3 regions of the Albibacterium sp. genome follow, and region 2 is predicted to be linked to each of the others. Evidence: riboswitches for the same ligand, from Rfam matches in the RefSeq annotation. Region 2 holds a riboswitch; each other region holds the start of a gene.
What was found. Region 2 has a riboswitch for cobalamin ahead of metE (5-methyltetrahydropteroyltriglutamate--homocysteine S-methyltransferase). Riboswitches for the same ligand answer to the same signal wherever they lie in the genome.
Positions count from the first base shown of each region.

Region 1: it holds a riboswitch for cobalamin, as region 2 does, so the genes downstream of both, VL047_RS10190 (ribonucleotide-diphosphate reductase subunit beta) here and metE (5-methyltetrahydropteroyltriglutamate--homocysteine S-methyltransferase) in region 2, are expected to answer to the same signal.
Region 3: it holds a riboswitch for cobalamin, as region 2 does, so the genes downstream of both, VL047_RS03090 (TonB-dependent receptor) here and metE (5-methyltetrahydropteroyltriglutamate--homocysteine S-methyltransferase) in region 2, are expected to answer to the same signal.

Region 1 covers NZ_DATJCH010000022.1:27,736-34,525, reverse strand. Annotated here, with positions in the region: gene VL047_RS10220 (MFS transporter) at 1-165, shown strand, start outside; gene VL047_RS10215 (HAD family phosphatase) at 326-940, shown strand; gene VL047_RS10210 (TIGR02757 family protein) at 960-1,817, shown strand; gene lpdA (dihydrolipoyl dehydrogenase) at 1,905-3,293, opposite strand; gene VL047_RS10200 (SDR family oxidoreductase) at 3,499-4,359, shown strand; gene VL047_RS10195 (CinA family protein) at 4,352-4,864, shown strand; cobalamin riboswitch at 4,996-5,128, shown strand; gene VL047_RS10190 (ribonucleotide-diphosphate reductase subunit beta) at 5,252-6,226, shown strand; gene VL047_RS10185 (ribonucleoside-diphosphate reductase subunit alpha) at 6,248-6,790, shown strand, end outside.
Region 2 covers NZ_DATJCH010000012.1:798,852-805,641, reverse strand. Annotated here, with positions in the region: gene VL047_RS07530 (MFS transporter) at 1-485, shown strand, start outside; gene metE (5-methyltetrahydropteroyltriglutamate--homocysteine S-methyltransferase) at 535-2,856, opposite strand; cobalamin riboswitch at 3,021-3,212, opposite strand; gene VL047_RS07520 (FAD-dependent oxidoreductase) at 3,269-4,801, opposite strand; gene VL047_RS07515 (D-2-hydroxyacid dehydrogenase) at 4,900-5,832, opposite strand; gene VL047_RS07510 (hypothetical protein) at 5,953-6,790, shown strand, end outside.
Region 3 covers NZ_DATJCH010000010.1:78,723-85,512, forward strand. Annotated here, with positions in the region: gene rnr (ribonuclease R) at 1-430, opposite strand, end outside; gene VL047_RS03080 (hybrid sensor histidine kinase/response regulator) at 515-2,989, opposite strand; gene clpB (ATP-dependent chaperone ClpB) at 3,054-5,645, opposite strand; cobalamin riboswitch at 5,779-5,980, shown strand; gene VL047_RS03090 (TonB-dependent receptor) at 6,070-6,790, shown strand, end outside.

The sequences.
Region 1 (6,790 bases), on a different contig from region 2:
TTTGGATTTGCTTTTGGAATGGGGGGCATCGGTTCGGCCTTATTGGGACAATTAGCCGATTTGACGAGTATCTCCTATGTATATTACATCTGCTCCTTCTTGCCATTGCTAGGATTGATTGCTGGATTTTTGCCAAATCTAGATCAGCACAAGGATATTGGGTAGTTAATTCACAAGACACATTTATATAAACTAACGCGATATATAAATGATATTAATATTTGATTAATAGATAATTACAAAGTGATATAGATAAAATCTATGGGGTTATTTGAGCTTACTATGCCGATAATAATGCCTATATTTGTTATTTTAAAATAAAGACATGATAGAAAATACAATTGATAAGTTAGCCGTATTAACACAGAAGACGGAAGGAAAATACAAAGCCTTTTTATATGACTGCGATGGAACTTTAGCTAATAATATGTTTTTGCATAAAGCAGCATATGTGAAGGCTGCTTCTAAATATGGGATTGATTTGAATCCTGATATTGTTGATGAATTGGCAGGCTGGCCAACTGTTAAAGTAGCTGAAGAAATCAATAGAAGATATGCTGCAAATTTGGACCCTAAAGTCTTTGGGAAAGAAAAGTCAACCGTATTTGTAAATGAGTTTATTGAAAAAACAGAACCCATGCCTTTTGTTGTAGATCACTTATTGGCACACGTTGGTAAAGTCCGTATTGCTGTAGTATCTGGTGGTAGCAGAAGTACCGTTCAAAAGACCTTGACCGTTTTAGGCATTCTGCCTTATATTGAAGTTTTGGTATGTGCAGGCGAAACACCCAAAGGTAAACCCTATGCTGATCCTTTCTTAAAAGCGGCTGAACTTCTAGGAGTAGAGCCGGAGGCCTGTGTAGTCTTTGAAGATGGTGTACCAGGCGTTCAAGCAGCCGAAGCTGCAGGAATGGATTGGATACGAGTTGATGAAATTTAGAGAACTGCAATGAACTTCGATGTTTGATTTAAAGACTTTTTTGGATGATAAGGTAGACCAGTTTAATAGGCCCGATTTTATTGAATCGGATCCTATTAGTATACCCCATCGTTTCACTAAAAAGGAAGATATTGAAATCATTGGTTTCTTTGCTGCTATGTTGGCATGGGGACAGCGGAAGACAATCTTAAATAAATGTACTGACCTTATAGAGCGTATGGATGGAAGTCCATACGATTATATTATCAATCATCAGGAAGAAGATTTAAAGTCCTTGTTGGGATTTAAACATCGAACTTTTAATGATACGGATCTGCTCTATTTTGTAAGCTTCTTTAAGCATCATTATAGCCATTATTCTTCCCTTGAAGAGGCCTTTATACCCAAGGTGAAGCAGTCGGAGTTTAGAGAAGAATATTTAGATTTCCAAACAGAAGAGAGTATAGAGTTAAGTTCCTCAGCTTGCCTTTTGCAGAATTTGCGGAGGGGACCTGTCGTAATTGAAGATGCATTGAATCACTTCCGATCCTATTTTTTTAGTCTGGATGATTATCCTTTGAGAACTCGTAAACATGTAAGTTCTCCTCAGCAAAAATCAACATGTAAACGCTTGAATATGTTTTTGCGATGGATGGTTAGAAAGGATAATAAAGGTGTTGATTTTGGAATATGGACCAAGCTATCTCCTGCATCATTAATATGCCCCTGTGATGTGCACGTAGATCGTGTTGCACGAAAGTTAGGTTTGATATCACGAAAACAAACTGATTGGCTAACAGCTATTGAACTCACTCAAAATCTACGACAATTAGATTATAAAGATCCTGTCAAATATGATTTTGCTTTATTTGGATTGGGAGTAGAGAAGGAGATGTAGGGTATAAATAGATCATAAAAAAAGCAGGTTAGACGTTAAATCCAACCTGCTTTTTTTATGATAAGAATTATGTGTTACTAATGCATTCTATAAGTGAATCACTTCACCATAAGCATCAGCTGTTGCTTCCATGATAGCTTCACTCATTGTTGGGTGAGGGTGGATAGCTTTTAATATTTCATGTCCGGTAGTTTCTAATTTACGGGCAACTACTATTTCTGCTATCATTTCTGTAACATTGGCTCCAATCATGTGTGCTCCTAAAAGCTCACCATATTTGGCATCGTATATCATCTTTATAAAACCATCTTTGGCACCAGCAGCACTCGCTTTACCTGAAGCTGAGAATGGAAACTTACCGATTTTTAATTCGTAACCAGCTTCTTTAGCAGCTTTTTCAGTTAAACCTACCGAAGCAATCTCTGGTGTACAGTAGGTACAACCAGGTATATTACCATAGTCAATCGCTTGTACATCCATGCCCGCAATCTTTTCTACACAGGTAATTCCTTCAGCAGATGCAACATGGGCTAAAGCTTGTCCTTTTACGATATCACCGATAGCATATACACCTTCAATGTTTGTTTTGTAAAAATCATCAACAACAACATGTCCTCTTTCAGTTTTAACACCTACTTCCTCAAGGCCTATGTTTTCAATATTCGGAGTGATTCCAACAGCAGAAAGTACGATACTAGCTTCTAAATCTTGTGTTCCTTTTGCACTTTTAATAGAAACTTTATTAACCGAACCTGAATTCGTTACAGCTGTAACTTCTGAGCTGGTTAATACAGTTATTCCTGCTTTCTTTAAACTTCTTTCCAGTTGTTTTGAAACTTCTTCGTCTTCAACAGGAACAATTCTATCTAAGAATTCAACAATGGTAACCTTAGTTCCAATGGCATTATAGAAATAAGCGAACTCAACACCAATAGCACCAGAACCTACAACTACTATAGATTCAGGTTGTTTCTCAAGGCTCATAGCCTGACGGTAACCAATGATGTTTTTACCATCTTGTTTCAAATTCGGAAGTTCACGAGAACGAGCACCAGTAGCTAAAATAGTGTGTTTAGCTGAATATTCTTTAGTAGAGCCATCGGCATCTTTAACGGTAATTTTACCGCCTTTTTTGATACTAGCTGTTCCTAAAATAACGTCAATCTTATTTTTTTTCATTAAGAATTGAATACCCTTGCTCATCCCATCTGCCACTCCGCGGCTTCTTTTCACAATAGCCGGAAAATCCGCTTCTCCACCATTTACTTTAATTCCATAGTCTTCAGCATGGTTAAGATATTCAAACACCTGAGCACTTTTTAATAATGCTTTTGTAGGGATACAACCCCAGTTGAGACATATTCCACCAAGTGATTCACGTTCTATAATAGCTGTTTTGAAGCCTAATTGAGAAGCTCTGATTGCAGCAACATAGCCTCCAGGGCCGCTTCCTATAACAATAATGTCGTAATTCATGCTTTGATATTAACGTATAAAGATTTCTTAATAATGTTGTTAGATGCAAACTTACATATTTTTTTACTTTTTATAAGATATCCTATCTACCAAAGCAGCTTCATAGTTGATACTAAATAGACCCACAAAGTGAGATAAATTTATAAATATTATTAAAACAAGCAATCCGGCGATGTGTTATTTTATTGAATAAACAACCCTATTTATGAAAGAAACGAAAGATAAAGCACCGAAGGCTCAAAAGCAAGATAAGCAACCGGGCGATCAGTTTAAAATGGATCCTCAACCTGAATCTAAAGCAGATAATGCACAGGCGAAGAAATTGGAAAGCAAAGTAGCTATTATCTCTGGTGGGGATAGTGGGATCGGAAGAGCAGTTGCACTAGCTTTTGTAAGAGAGGGAGCACAGGTTTGTATTACATATTTAGATGAAGAGAAGGATGCGAAAGAAACAGAAAAGTTAATAAAAGAGGCAGGTGGCAATTGTTTATTAATTGCAGGAGATGTAAGAGATGATAAACACTGTGATGCAATTGTAGCAAAAACGATTGATTCATTTGGGAAATTAGATATTCTTGTTAATAATGCAGCTGTTCAATATCCTCAAAAATCTCTATTAGATATCAGCAACGAGCAACTTCAAAAGACATTTCAAACTAATATTTTTGCATATTTCTATTTAACAAGAGCAGCTTTACCTTATTTGAAAGAAGGAGCGTCAATTATTAATACTACTTCTGTTACAGCTTATCGTGGTAGTGAACATTTAATTGATTATGCATCTACTAAAGGGGCGATTGTAGGATTTACACGTTCGCTTGCTAATAATCTTGCAAAGAAAAATATACGAGTAAATGGAGTAGCCCCGGGACCCATATGGACGCCTTTAATTCCAGCGAGTTTCAGTAAAAAGAAAGTTGCTGAATTTGGCAAAGATGTCCCAATGGGCCGTCCTGGTCAACCCAATGAAGTTGCCCCTTCTTATGTGTTTTTAGCATCTGACGATGCTAGTTACATGACCGGTCAGATTATTCATCCAAATGGAGGAGAAGTAGTTAATGGATAAGAAAAGTGCGGAGAAATCTCTTTATGATAAAGATGATTTGCAACAGATTGCCTCTTTTTTGATTAAATCTAGGTCGACTTTATCTGTTGCTGAAAGTGTGACATCCGGCTGTTTACAAACTGCCTTTTCTTTAGCAGAAGGTGCTACCTTGTTTTTTCAAGGTGGCATTACGGTTTATCAAGGAGGACAAAAAACAAGGATACTTGATGTCGAGCCAATTTATGGAGAAGAGAATGAGTTTGTTAATTTTTCAGTAGCCTGTCAAATGGCTTTAGGTTCAAATAAGCTTTTTTTAAGTAATTATGCCATCGCTATTACTGGTTTTACTCAACCCATTCCTAATCACGAGTTCAAAAACCCCTATGCTTATTACGCAGTAGCAAAAGATCAGGAGATTATTTTAAAAGGTTTTGTAGAAGCAAAAAATAATGATTCTTTTAGCATACAAGAGAGCTATGCAAAACAGATTTTAAAGTTATTTAAGAATCTATTGAACGATTATTAACCTATTTTTCAACACAATACATAGTGATGCACAAGCTTTCCCAGTAGCATACGTTAATAAGTTTGCAATTGTTGATAAATACTTCTTAGGTAAATATTGCATTCGATTTTTAAAACAATAGTTTTGTCATGTAAAATCATAGCAATAAGGTATTGCACCAAGTAATAAAAAAAGGGGAATCGTGTGAAATTCACGAGCTGTTGCGCAACTGTAAATAGAGATTAACTCTCAAGCCAGACTACCTTCCTTATCCGCTTGACTTTGCTTTCGCAAGAAAAGTAAATGTCCGAATGAATCCAAGGGTATTAATTCCCTGTTTTTCGCTAATCCGTTTGTACATATTACTTTTTTAGCTTTTAGTTTTTAAAAAATTAAAAAGTTATTAATATGAGCATTTTCGACAAAAGGATAAACTACAAGCCCTTTGAATATCCTGAAATTTTAAGTTTTACAGAGGCAATTAATAAATCTTACTGGGTTCATTCAGAAGTAGATTTTACAGCAGATGTACAAGATTTCCATTCTCATTTGAGTGCTAATGAAAAGGAAGTTATTAAAAGAAGTTTGCTTGCAATTGCGCAGATTGAGGTCTCAGTAAAATCTTTCTGGGGTAACCTATATACACACATACCAAAACCAGAATTTAATGGTTTAGGAAGTACTTTTGCTGAGTGTGAGTTCCGTCATTCTGAAGCATATTCCCGACTATTAGATGTATTGGGTTACAACAATGAATTTTCGCAGTTAATTAATGTGCCTGTTATAGAAAAACGAATCGCTTATCTCTCAGATGCTTTAGTTTATAGTAAATCAGAAAATGAGAAAGAATATCTTTTCTCGCTGGTTCTATTTGCCATGCTGATAGAAAATGTTTCCCTTTTTAGCCAATTCGCTATCATACTTTCGTTTACTCGGTTTAAAGGAGTGATGAAAAACATCAGTAATATCATCGCTTGGACCTCTGTCGATGAGCAGGTTCATGCAAATGCCGGAATGTATATTGTAAATAAGATAAAAGAAGAGTTTCCTGAGTTCTTTGATGAAACTACTAAAAAAAGAATTTCAGAGATCGTTCTTCATTCTATTCAGGTAGAATCGGAAATACTTGACTGGATTTTTGAACAAGGTGAAATCGATATTGTCAGCAAAAAAAACCTCCTCAATTTTATGAAATATAGGGTAGATGATAGCTTGTTTAAAATCGGAATGCAAAAAATATTTAACGTTTCTGAGAGTGATTATCATCCCATGGTATGGTTTGAGGAAGAGGTTTTTGCAAATAGTATGGACGATTTTTTTGCAAAGCGACCGGTAGACTATACCAAACATGATAAAAGTATTACAGCGAATGATTTGTTTTAACTCTTAAATAATTAAGATACAATGGAAAGACTTTGGTGGTTGAATGAAGAAAGTCAACAAGTGCTCAATAGAGGATATTTGTTGAAAGGAGAAACAACAAAAACTGCTATTGAAAGAATAGCCACGGCTGCTGCAAAGCGTTTGTATAAACCAGAATTAGCTGAAGCTTTTATCGAAATGATAGAAAAAGGATGGATGAGTTTAAGCTCTCCCATCTGGGCAAATATGGGAACAGAAAGAGGTTTGCCAATATCCTGTTTTAATGTGTATGTTCCTGATCATATTGAGGGCATCACTCATAAACTAGGAGAAGTAATTATGCAAACTAAAATAGGGGGAGGTACCTCGGGTTATTTTGGCCATTTAAGAGAGCGGGGGAGTGCAGTAACGGATAATGGAAAGAGTAGCGGTGCGGTAAGCTTCATGAAACTATTTGATACTGCGATGGATACAATATCTCAAGGAGGAGTTCGTCGGGGTGCATTTGCTGCATATCTTGATATCGATCATCCGGATATTAAAGAATTCTTAGAGATCAAAAATATAGGAAACCCGATACAAAAC
Region 2 (6,790 bases):
TTCCCACAGTTTTACAAAGCTGGGGTATGTCTGCTGAAAGATCTGGCTGGATGCTTTCCTACATACAAATGGGTCAGTTGCCTATTATGCTTATCGGGCCGATTGTTGCCGGAAAGATGAAAGATCAAACCTCTTTGATATGGGTTACTTTTATTCTCTTATTATTAGGTTTGCTGGGAATAATTGTTTGGAAGACTGAATTCATTATGATCTCAGTAATTATAGTAGGAATATCCCTTGGCTTGGCTTATACATTGGTAACCATGTTCTTTATTCTTAGAACAAAACATCCATCTGAATCTGCAAATTTATCAGGTATGGCACAGTCTGTAGGTTATTTGATAGCGGCTAGCGGTCCTCCATTATTCGGGGCGCTCTATAGCTTAACTCATAATTGGTATGTTCCGCTTGCTTTATTATTGGTAGCGGCTATATTCTTACTTACATCTGGTTTGGCATCATCAAAAGACAGATACGTTTCTTAAAAAAGGGGAGAGGTATCCATCAAAAGAAGATACCTCATCCCTAAGTTTATTAAGCAACAAATTCTTTCTCCGTTACCCGAAGTTCTTTTGCCGCTGCTACCATTTCTAATAGCGCTTTTTTAGTTTCATCCCAGTGACGTGTTTTTAGTCCGCAGTCTGGGTTAACCCATAGCTGATCAGCTGGAATTACAGCTTTTGCTTTCTTTAAAAGGTCGACCATTTCTTCTTTTGAAGGAACTCTCGGAGAATGAATATCATATACTCCCGGACCAATTTCATGCGGATATCTGAATTTAGCAAAAGCATCCAGTAACTCCATCTTTGAACGAGAACATTCGATCGTTATAACATCAGCATCCATATCTGCAATGTTTTGGATAATATCATTAAATTCAGAGTAACACATATGAGTATGAATCTGTGTTTCATCGGCAACGCTTGATGAGGCGATACGAAAAGCAGTTATGGCCCATTGTAAATAATTCTGCCAATCAGCTCTTCTTAAAGGTAAACCTTCACGAATTGCAGGTTCATCAATCTGGATAATTTTAATGCCTGCCTTTTCTAAGTCGCTTACTTCGTCACGAATGGCTAAAGCAATTTGATTGCATGTTTCTGAGCGTGACTGGTCATTTCTAACAAAAGACCATTGAAGAATGGTAACCGGACCAGTCAACATACCCTTTACTAAACGTGACGTTAAGCTTTGAGCATATTCAGTCCACTGAACAGTCATTGCTTTTGGACGAGAAATATCTCCGTAAATAATCGGAGGCTTTACACAACGTGACCCATAGCTCTGAACCCAACCGTTTTTAGTAAATACAAATCCGGCTAATTGTTCTCCAAAATACTCAACCATGTCGTTGCGTTCAAATTCCCCATGAACGAGTACATCTATATCAATATCTTCTTGCCAGCGTATGGTTTTTTCAGTCTCCTGCTTCAGCAAATCTTCGTATTGTTGTTTATTGATTTCTGCCTTTTTAAATTGCGACCTCCAATTTCTTACCTCTGATGTTTGTGGAAACGAACCGATCGTTGTAGTAGGGAATAAAGGTAGGTTTAATGCTTCATGTTGTTTCTGTTTACGTATTATAAAAGGATTTCGTCTTTTTGAATCTTCACCTCTGATTGATCTTACTCGTTCTTTTACTAATGGATTATGAATCAATAAAGACACCTTTCGTGCTTCAATGGAAATTTGATTCTGCTTTAATTCTTCAGCAATATCACTGTTCTGGTTCCCATCTGCCAGCTCCTTAAGTATTTTTACTTCATTGATTTTTTGTCTTGCAAACGAGAGCCATTGTTTAATTTCCGGGGTTAATGTTAGCTCATTCGTTTCACTGGTTAAATCACAAGGAGAGTGAAGCAATGAACAAGATGGTGCAATCAATACACGTTCAGTTCCTATTTTATGAACAACTTTATCTATCAATCCTAAGGAATTATTAAAATCGTTCTTCCAGACATTTCTTCCATCAACTATACCTAGGGATAGCTGAAGATGAGGAGGAAGTATATTTAACACTTCATCCAATTGTTCCGGACAGCGTATTAAGTCGATATGCAAAGCTGTTATCGGTAAAGAAGCAGCTAAGTGAGTATTGTCTCGCAGACCTTCGAAATAGGTAGCAACCAATATATTGATCGCTGGAAATTTTTTATGGATTTCTGTATAAACAGAAGTAAATGCAGCCTTCTCCTTTTCATTTAAGTCCATTGCCAAGAATGGCTCATCAAATTGTACCCATTCTACTCCATTTTCCTTTAATTTATTTAGGATTTCAAAGTATACAGGTAAAAGATTTTTTAACAGTTCGATCCGTTCAAAGCCTTCTTCCTTTTCCTTTCCCAAAAGCAAGTAGGAAACTGGGCCTATAATAACCGGTTTAGTTAGTATACCCAATTGTTTCGCTTCATGAAACTCATCTAGAATTTTTGTAGAAAAGAGTTTGAACTGCTGATTTTTTTGGAACTCAGGAACGATGTAATGATAATTGGTATCAAACCACTTAGTCATTTCCATTGCAGTTATATCCACTTCTTCTTTTTGAAATCCTCTCGCCATAGCAAAATAGAGATCAATCTCTGAGTTATTGCGGTTTAGTATAACTTCATAATATTTATTAGGTATTGCACCAACTGTTAATGTCATGTCTAATACCTGATCATAAAATGAAAAATCGTTGGAAGGAATTAAATCAATACCAGCTTCTTGCTGTAATTGCCAGTTTCGCTGGCGGATATCCTTACCCACCTGAAGAAGTTCGTGTTGAGATGTTTTGCCCGACCAATAGTGCTCGCAGGCTTTTTTGAGTTCTCGATTGCTACCAATACGCGGGTAGCCAAGATTGTTAGTTAGCATTGTTGTTTTTTTAAAAGATTAATAAATCTGTTAAAGTTCTTTGCTAAGTCACAATGCTTTGAGAAATGAATGGTATGAAAGGGAGATACAAAGAGAATTCATAAGTGGAGAAGGACCTGAATTAAAATGTATCATACCTGACTGTAGCTTCATATCGCGAAAGCATTGTCAATTCGAATGAGGCAGGTCTCCTGACTTGTAACATTTTTACCATCCTTCCCGTTCTGATTGCTCAGACAGTGGATTCTTGTATTGGTAAAAACTTTATGTTACTTACAGTTGCGCGACAGTTCGTGATTTACACACGATTCCCTATTAATTTGCAGCTAAGCAAAGCCTTCTTCGGTTGATTAAGAATGTATAAAGAACTAAAGAAACAAAGGTACAATAAATGCTATAATTTTCATAGACATTAAGAAGGTGTATCTTTTGGTTTCGCTAAGTTCGTATATGCTGGCCCTTCAATAACTTCTCCATCAATGGTAAAACGACTTCCGTGGCATGGACAATCCCAGCTTTTTTCGGCATTATTGAAGTGAACGATACAACCTAAATGTGTACAAACAGATGAAACGATGTGCAGTTCATTATTTTCATCGCGATATGCCGCTACTTTTTCATCATCTAACTTCAAGGTTTTCCCTTCACCGGCTTTGATTTCCTTTAATTGATCAACCTCTCCATAAAATAAATAGTCTTTAACTAAAGAAGTAATGACATTTACATTCTCCTTTATAAACTGCCCGGCTGAAGCAAGAGGAGTAAAGCGTTTAGGATCATATAATTTAGACCAGTCGTTCTCTACTCCAAAAATAGTGTCTGTTATTATTGATGCTGCCAATGTTCCGTAAACAAGTCCATCAGCTTTAAATCCCGTTGCAATGAAAACATTCGATTGTAATGGACTTGTCCCTATATAAGGTAATCCGTCTGCAGATTTATAGTTTTGTGCCGCCCAGCGGTAAATAATATCTTCAACATCAAAATGCTTATGTAGATATTGCTCAACCTTTTGCAAACATTCTTCTGTATTATTGATTGTTCCAACCAAATAGGGCTCTCCGACTATTATCAAAAAGTTTCCTTCTTCATTTGAATAAGGACGGATTGAATATTGATAGGAATCATTAATATGCCAGTATATTCCCTCTAAAGGTAAACTTCCTTTTATTTTTGCTGCCAGAGCAAACTCACGATAAGTCTCCATTTCTGTATGTACTTCGTAAATTCCTTTCGGCGAGTGAGTAGCCATAATAACCTGCTTTGCCTTTACGATTCCGTTGTTAGTATGAACAAGGCAAGGTGTTCCATCTTCAACTTTTAAAACTTTGGTGTTCTCAAAGATCTGGCACCTTGTTGGATCTATGCTACCCGCTAGTCCCAATACATATTTATAGGGGTTTATTTGCGCCTGATGATCAATAGTAGCTATGGTAGAAATATCGGGAAAAGGAAATATATAAGGAACTGAATTAATGGCTTCCAAGTTAGCTTTATGAGCTGCATCAAACTCTTTTTCTACTTCTTCGTCTTTGTCTTTTGAAGAATCTGTAGTGAATAAATGCCAGGGTACACGTTGGAATTCACAATCTATATGATGCTTCTTAACCTGTTCTTCAATGAAATTAATAGCAAATGTTCTGGAGTTAACGACCTGGAGCATCGTTTCTTCCCCATGTTTTGAATCGATTGTACTGAGCCTTTCACCTACAGTTGCGTATAAATTGCCAGTTGAATAACCTGTGGACCCTTTGCCAATTGAGTGTGCTTCCAAAACAACTGCCTTTTTTCCTTTAGCTGTTAGCATGGCAGCAGCACTAATACCTGTTATTCCACCACCTATAATAGCTACGTCTACCTCTAAATCATTTGCTAACGCTGGATATCTCGAGGAATTAATATTTGCAGTCCATACTGATTCTGTAAAATCATGCTCTTTTTTCATTTCTTTTGATTTATTATTATTGACTATATATAATAAACCCTTAAAAATGAATTTTGTTGAAGGCTATGAAAGTATTTTCTAATTCTGGCTGGTTTTCTCTAATATCCCGCTTGTAATTCTATTCGGTCATCTATTCTTTCATTTCTTATAAACTGATAGAAATTAGATATAAATCTTTCAACTCTACCTATAACTTCCTCTTTCCCGCTACCGCCCGTATGTTGAGTGAGAATAACATTTTTCATTCCCCAAAGCGGATTATCTGCAGGCAATGGTTCTTTTTCAGTAACATCAAGCACAGCTCCTGCCAATTTTCCACTCTCAAGTCCGGCTATTAAAGCATCTTCGTCGGTTGTATTACCTCTTCCAATGTTTGCATACACGCTCCCTTGGCGCATGGCATCTATAAATATTTTTGAAACATAATGGTCTGCTGCTCCTGGAAGTGTATTAATAACAAGGTCTGTTTCTGGCAACGCCTTTATAGTCTCTTTAAAAGAGTGGAAATCTGCTATGGGATTGTTACGTGCTGTTGTCTTTATTTGACATCCAAAACCGGCAAGTGCTCTTCTAACGGCCAGGCCAATAGTTCCACTACCAAGAATTAGAACTCTTTTATCACCTAAACTTTCCATGGAAGGCCTGATCATTGGTGCTTTCCATTCTTTATCAATTTGAAAACGGATCAAATGATTAATCCCTCTATAGAAGGCAAGTATGCCACCAATAATGGTTTCAGCACAGTCTTGAGAAAACAGATCTCCCATATTTGCTATGAGACTATCAAGTTTAATATGTTGATATTGATTAAAACCAGCAGAATCTATCTGCCAGAACTTAAGTGAAGGTAAAGGTTCCTTGAACCAGGAAGGAGGGGGGTTGCCCAGTATTACTTCCGCAGATTTAAATGCATGGTGTATCTCAGATTCAGACAAGTTACTTTTAAAAGTCAGGTCTGATTCTACAGGTAGTTTTGCTCGTAATTCATCCTGAAGACTTTGGTCAAGATCTGTATAAATAAATACTCTCATTGATCATGATTTTCCTTAAAGTTATCAATATTATTAAGGATATATATAAGACTTTTATAAAAATGTATAAGCTATACAGAGCTTTACACTTTATCTTTGTCGATCATTAAACGAGTTTATATGAAAATCAAAATTATATTAGCCGCTTTTTTAAGTACCTATATATTCAGTGTTTATGCTCAGGATGAGCACGCTATGCACCATTCTGCTGATACAACGGCTATGCAAGATATGATGCATGATATGGCTGTTCCTATGGGACATTCTTATTCGTTGAATTTACCGATGGCGCGAAATGGATCAGGAACAACATGGCTTCCTGATGAATCGCCAATGTATGGGATTATGCTTCATTCAAAAAAATGGATGTATATGCTGCATGGAAATATTGCTTTGCGGTATACAAAGTCAGACTTAGGAAACAAAGGCACTCGGGGGAGAGATATGTTTGATGCTCCCAACTGGTTTATGGCAATGGGCCAACGTAAAGTTGGTCAAAAAGGACTGTTTAACTTCAATGTCATGCTTTCCTTAGATCGGCTTACAGAAGGAGGTGATGGTTATCCATTATTGTTTCAAACCGGAGAATCGTGGAAAGGAATCCCATTAGTCGATCAGCAACATCCGCATGATCTATTTTCAGCACTATCTATTGGCTACACACAATCCCTATCTGAAAAGTCAGACTTGTCTATTTATTTAGGCTATCCAGGAGAACCTGCGCTTGGTTCTGTTGCATTTATGCATCGTCCCTCTGCATTTTCTAATCCGGATGCTCCCATTAGTCACCATTGGAATGATGGAACTCATATTACTTTCGGAGTTGCAACTTTGGGTTTCCGCTATGATAAATTTAAAATTGAAGCGTCTTCTTTTACCGGACGAGAGCCAGATGAAAATCGATTTGATTTTGATAAGCCACGATTTGATTCATATAGTGGCCGCTTATCTTATAATC
Region 3 (6,790 bases), on a different contig from region 2:
TTTTTCGGGCTCTCTCTACGATTTCTATTACTTCGCCTTCTTTCTTACCTATGCGTTTGCTTTCATAGGCATGAATTTTCACGATATCTCCATGAAGCGCATTTCTGAGCTTTCTGGGAGCGATATAAATGTCATCTTCGAATTCATCGTCGGTTACTATATATGCAGAACCATCGGCTGTCATATCTACTCTACCGGTAAGTACTGTTCGTAATTCTTTAAGAATGTACTTTCCTTTGGCGATTTCTTTGAATAAGCCGGAGCGGGTACCTGCTTTTAGAATTTCCTGGATTCCCAACTTTGAATCCTGATCAGGGAGGTTCAGTTTTGCACTTACTTGTTTGTAGTTTAATGCTTGATTTCCTGATTTTTGTAAGACTTCAGTGATCAGTTGGGTAAGGATATTTTTAAATGTATTATTTTTTGCCATTAGAGTTAAATTGGACGTAGAAATGCTTTCTTTGCTAAGATATAAAACAATTATTTTAGAAAAGGTTTTATGAAAATAAAATGCTTAAGACATTTCCTTTTTATGAATATCTAAGATGAATTGTTGTAATAAGTTATCGATTTCTTTTAGTTGATTTAAGCTCAGCGATTCTCCATTCCTGAGGTCAATTTCCATCTTTCTGAGTTTAAATGCGATAGAGTCTCCTCCTAATTGTGCCGTTCGCCCGGCCATACGATGTACCAGTAATTCCATATTATCTTGGTTCTCAGCGTGAAAACTATCATATAGATCCTTTAAATCTTTTTGTGTATCGATGGTGAAGAGCTTGATAATCCATTCTAGATCTTGGTCTTCTAAACTATCTGTCAGCAGTTGATCTTCATCAATAATGAAGTCGTTTCTATTGGATAATATTCCCAAAGCCTCAAGTAAGTCGACTTCTTTGAAAGGCTTTAAAAGTAGTCCGTCAAAACCGAGAGAAAGGATGTCCTTTCGTTCTTCCGGTAGTGCCTGAGCTGTAAAAGCAATGATTTTTACCGATCCATCGTATTTTTCCCGGAGTTTTTTATAGAGATCCTTGCCGTTAATTTCCGGCATACGCATATCTGTAAAGATATGACTCAGCTTTTGATCATAGGGGTGGTTTATTGCATCTTTTGGCGATTGAAAGCATTGGTGGTCAATGTTATATTTGCTTAGAATGCTGTGGCATAAGTCTAGTATAAAGCTGTCATCATCTATTAACCACACGGTGTTTTTGAAAGTGGATGCTGGTTTTAATGCAGGTAGAGCAGGAAGGGCTATCTCATCTAGTGAGGAAGTTGGCAGACTGAAGGTGACCGTAAATACAGAGCCCTTATCTAAGACGCTTTTTACGTCTATTTGTCCATTCATTGCTTTAACCAATGTTTTTACAATGGACAGGCCTAATCCATTTCCAAAATGAATACCTGAGTCAGAATTAGTTGATTGTTCAAATTCATCAAATATTTTATCAATGTCTTCTGGTGGAATTCCCGGACCGGTATCTTGAATGCGGTAATTAATATCCGTATTTGTACCGTAATCGGTAGAGCTAACCTGTAATAGGACTTCTCCTTTATCGGTGAACTTTATAGCGTTTCCAACTAAATTGAATAAGATTTGCTTCAAACGGAATGCATCTCCTAACACCAATCCATTACCTGCTATCCTTGTTGAAAGATGAAGTTCAATATTCTTTTGTTTAGCTTGTGGGCGCATGGCTGTTGCAACTTCCTCCGCAAGGTCCTGTATGTTAAGTACTTCTTTTTGGAAATTGAATTTACCTGAATTAATGCGGTTATAATCAAGTACTTCATTTACAATCTGAAGCAGGTGTTGGGATGACTGATAAATAACATTGATTTTCTCACCATCCTTATTAGCATAGCGTAGTTGCTCGGCGTAACCTATTATAGATTGCAAGGGTGTTCGTAATTCATGACTCATATTGGAAAGAAAACGTTGTTTTGCAGCACCATGATATTCTGCAGCATTTTTAGCGTTTTCGAGTGCCAGCCGATAATTCGCACCCTTTCTTAAGTCGGTTAAAATGAAGTATATTAATACTATGGAAACTAAAAAGAAAGAAAGCAAGATCAAGCTAATTCTCCTTACGCTTTGGTTTACTACGGTTCTAGCTTCCAGATTCTCAAATTCCATTTGATGCATGGCTTCCTGCTCAACTTCATGAAGGATATTGAACATATCGCTCACCAGAATATTTCCTGCCAGTGTTAATTCTGTTTCGTGGTTTATAAATGTTGCACTCTTTTGCTTTTGCCGAGCTTCAAGAGCCTGTATAGCCTGATCGATTTTCGCCTCTGTGTTTTCAGTGCCAAGGTTTTTTATCGTATCTATTTTAACATTCAACTCTTCATGAACAGTTTGCGGAACTTCTTGTTGTACATCGTTTTCAGACTTACTCTTAACACCAAAAAGCTTGGCGAAGAAACCCCTGTTATCTGTTTCAGCAGAAGAAGGATCAATTGTTTTTGTAGTTATCTTTTTCTCCGTTGTTATAATCCTGCTATCGCTTTTTGGAACTTCCTGAATTAAAGAACTAATGTTCTTAATCTGATTTGAAAAGGCCTGATTGTCAACTAAGTTTTTTCTTACCTGAATATAGGAATTGAATAGTTTGTCACGTTCATTTAGTAAAATCCGGATAGAATCTATGCGATTACTCTGCAGGCTATTATTAGGATACAGGCTTTTAAGAGTGTCGAGCGATTGGAGTATAAAATCAGATTCATTTACAAAGCCACTATAGTCTTTATGATTTAATACCTGTGCCCTTTGTACTTGATCTATTTGTAATATATCGCGAGAAATACGACTTACCAAGCGTAGTTTTTCGTTGGGTGTAGAAATTATATCGACCTTATTTAGCATCTCATCGAAAGCAATCTTACTGATGAAATAGGCTAAGCCCAATGCAATACCACAAGATATGATAACGAATACTACCTTTTGATATACATTGGATCCGGATTGATTTTTTATGTTATTATCCATTCTATGTAAATAATAAAGGCACAATAAATGTGCCTTTATTAATCTTTAACGAATAGCTTAGCTATTAATTATTCAGGAAAACGAACTTATTGTCAAATACATCCAGTTTTATATTACTATCCTTACTTATTTTATTAGCTAATATTTCCTTTGATAATTCGTTTAATACTCTTTTTTGTATAACTCGCTTAAGCGGTCTTGCCCCAAATTGAGGATCATAGCCCAACTGTGCCAGCCAGTCCAATGCTTCCGGACTTGCTTCAATTGAGATTCCCATTTCGGCTAATTGCTTTTGTAAGTTATTGAATTGCAGAGCAACTATTTCCCCAATTTCATCCCGTGTCAATGGAGTAAACATAATTACTTCATCAATTCTATTGAGAAATTCCGGGCGGATTGATTTCTTTAAGAGTTCAAATACTTCATTTCTTGTTTTAGCTATTATCTCTTCCCGATTTATTTCATTTAAATCGGTAAAGTTATCCTGAATAAGGTGAGAGCCGATATTAGAAGTCATTATAATGATGGTATTTTTAAAATTAACAACCCTTCCTTTATTATCAGTTAAGTGACCATCATCCAATACTTGAAGCAAGATATTAAATACATCCGGGTGTGCCTTCTCTATTTCATCCAATAAAATCACTGAATAGGGGTGTCTTCGAACGGCTTCAGTTAGCTGACCGCCTTCTTCATAACCAACATATCCTGGAGGAGCTCCAATTAGTCTTGAAACGGCATGTCGTTCCTGATATTCGCTCATATCAATACGAACCATCAGATGCTCATCATTAAAGAGGAATTCTGCCAGAGCTTTCGCTAATTCTGTTTTACCAACACCTGTTGTTCCCAAGAATATAAAAGAACCAATGGGCCTGCGTTTATCACTTAGTCCGGCACGAGAACGACGAATAGCATCAGCGATGGCATCAATGGCTTCTGATTGGCCTGCAACACGTTTATGTAATTCATCCTCCAGTTTAAGAAGTTTTTCACGTTCGCTTTCCACCATTCGTGTAACTGGAATACCCGTCCAACGAGAAACAACTCCAGCAATATCCTCTGCAGTTACTTCCTCCTTTAGCATTCTGTTTTCGGATTGATATTCTTCAAGATCTTTCTTGAATTTCGTTACATTATCTTGAGCTTCTTTTACTCTTCCGTAACGAATTTCAGCAACCCGACCATAATCACCCGCACGTTCAGCCTGTTCTGCCTCTAATTTATAGTCTTCAATCTTTTGCATTTCCTGATTGATCTGGTCAACAAGCGATTTTTCACTTTGCCAGGCTGCCCTTAAGGAATCACGCTCTCCAACTAAGTCAGATATCTCCTGACTGAGTTCTTTAACCGCTTTCTCATCTTTTTCACGTTTAATGGCTTCTCGTTCTATCTCCAACTGCATAATCTTTCTTTCGATTTCATCAACAGCTTCAGGAACTGAATCCATTTCAATGCGTAGCTTGGAAGCGGCTTCATCCATCAAATCGATTGCTTTATCTGGTAGAAAGCGATCGGTAATATAACGTTGCGAAAGTTCTACAGCTGCTATGATAGCACTATCCATGATACGGACCTTATGGTGGGTTTCATAACGTTCTTTTAAGCCTCTAAGAATAGATATTGCATCTTGAGTATCCGGTTCATTGATCATAACAATCTGAAACCTGCGTTCTAAGGCCTTGTCTTTTTCGAAATACTTTTGATATTCGTTTAAGGTAGTAGCCCCAATTGCTCTAAGTTCTCCTCTTGCTAATGCAGGTTTTAAAATATTTGCCGCATCCATTGCTCCCTCGCCACCACCAGCACCAATAAGAGTATGGATTTCATCAATGAAAAGTATGATCTCACCATCGCTGTCGGCTACTTCTTTAACAACAGACTTTAGACGTTCTTCGAATTCACCTTTATATTTGGCTCCGGCAATCAATGCGCCCATATCCAACGAGTAAACTGTTTTTGTTTTTAGATTTTCCGGCACATCACCCTTAATGATTCTATGTGCTATACCTTCGGCAATAGCAGTTTTACCCACACCTGGTTCACCTACTAATATGGGGTTGTTTTTCGTCCGTCGGGATAGTATCTGCATGACGCGTCTTATTTCTTCATCACGGCCGATTACCGGGTCAAGCTTGCCAGATTCTGCATACTCATTTAAATTACGGGCGTATTTATTTAAGGCATTGTAGGTTGCTTCTGCATTTTGATCCGTTACCCGGCTATTTCCTCTTAACTCAGTGATAGCCGTTTTTAAATCCTTTTCCGTAGCTCCCTGATCCTTCAATAGGCCGGAAGCTTTATCGTTTGAGTCTAAAATCGCGAGAAGCAAATGCTCTACAGACACAAACTCATCTTTAAATTCTTTTAAATAAGATTGAGCCTTTTGAATAATAGAATTGCTCGAATTGGATAAATAAACATTGCTGCCACTTACCTTCGGGAAGCTATTGATCTGAGTATCTAATAAATCACTTAAGTGGTTTACATTGATGTTGAGTTTTTTTAGTAAATGATTAATAACATTCTCATCAACAATAAGTAAAGCTTTCAAAAGGTGTGCAGGTTCAATTGCTTGTTGTTGATTTCCAATTGTTATTTCAGAAGCTTTTTGGATAGCTTCCTGTGCTTTTATTGTAAAGTTATTGAGATTCATAATATCTTTTTCTTATGCTAACATCAAAACATATACCATTGCATATAGTTTGGAATTACCTGAAATAATGGCTGATAGGAATTTGAGGAAATGAAAAAATGTCTGAGTTTAAGTTTTGTATCCTTCTTTATTCTATATTTGCATTGCATTTGGTTAAAGATGATTGATATCATACTTTATTAAAAGGGAATTTGGTGAGAATCCAGAACTGTCCCGCAGCTGTAAGCTCTATTAATCAAAGGTCTAATTATTGCCACTGTTTGTTTCCCAAAACAAATGGGAAGGCCAGACCGGGAGGAGTAAGTCAGAAAACCTGCCTAATGGAATGAATTGTTAACGGCTTTCGGGGATTGAAGCCAGATTCTGCTTGATATATTATCATGCTTAATTTCATTGCGTTCGCCCCCGTATTTAATTAATTTCTGTGTTTAGAATTTATTTGTGCTTAATTCTTTTCGGTGTTCCTGCTATAATTAAAGCTCAGGTAGATACTGTACATTATGGGGATACGTTGAAAAAGGTTGAGATAACCCGCCCTCTATTCTATAAGGAAGAGGCTTCTACGATGCCTGTACAACATTTGTCTAAAAAGGATCTGGATATTTTAAACAGTATTTCTGTTTCTGATGCTGTAAAATTCTTTTCAGGTGTTCAGGTTATGGATTATGGAGGGATAGGCGGTATGAAAACGATTGATGTCAGAAGTCTGAGCTCTAATCATACCGCGGTTTTCTATAATGGTATTGCTATTAACAATGCTCAAAACGGACAGGTTGATTTAGGGAAATTCTCATTGGATAATATTGAATCCATTACTTTATTTAACGGACAACAAACCAAATTATTAATCCCTGGCAAAGCCTTTTCATCTGCATCAACTTTATTGTTAGAGTCGCAAATACCTGTTTTTGAAGAAGGGAAGAGTTATCATTTTAAAATAGGTACACGTATAGGAGACTTCGGCTTGTTTAATCCATCCTTTTTATGGCAGCAAAAACTCTCAAAAAATACAAGTCTGAGTTTTAATACCGAATGGGTTAAAGCGAATGGCCGTTATGATTTTTATTATGCCAAAGGTAATGTTGATACCCTGATTAATAGACAGAATTCAGATGTAGATGCCTTGCGATTAGAAGCATCTCTTA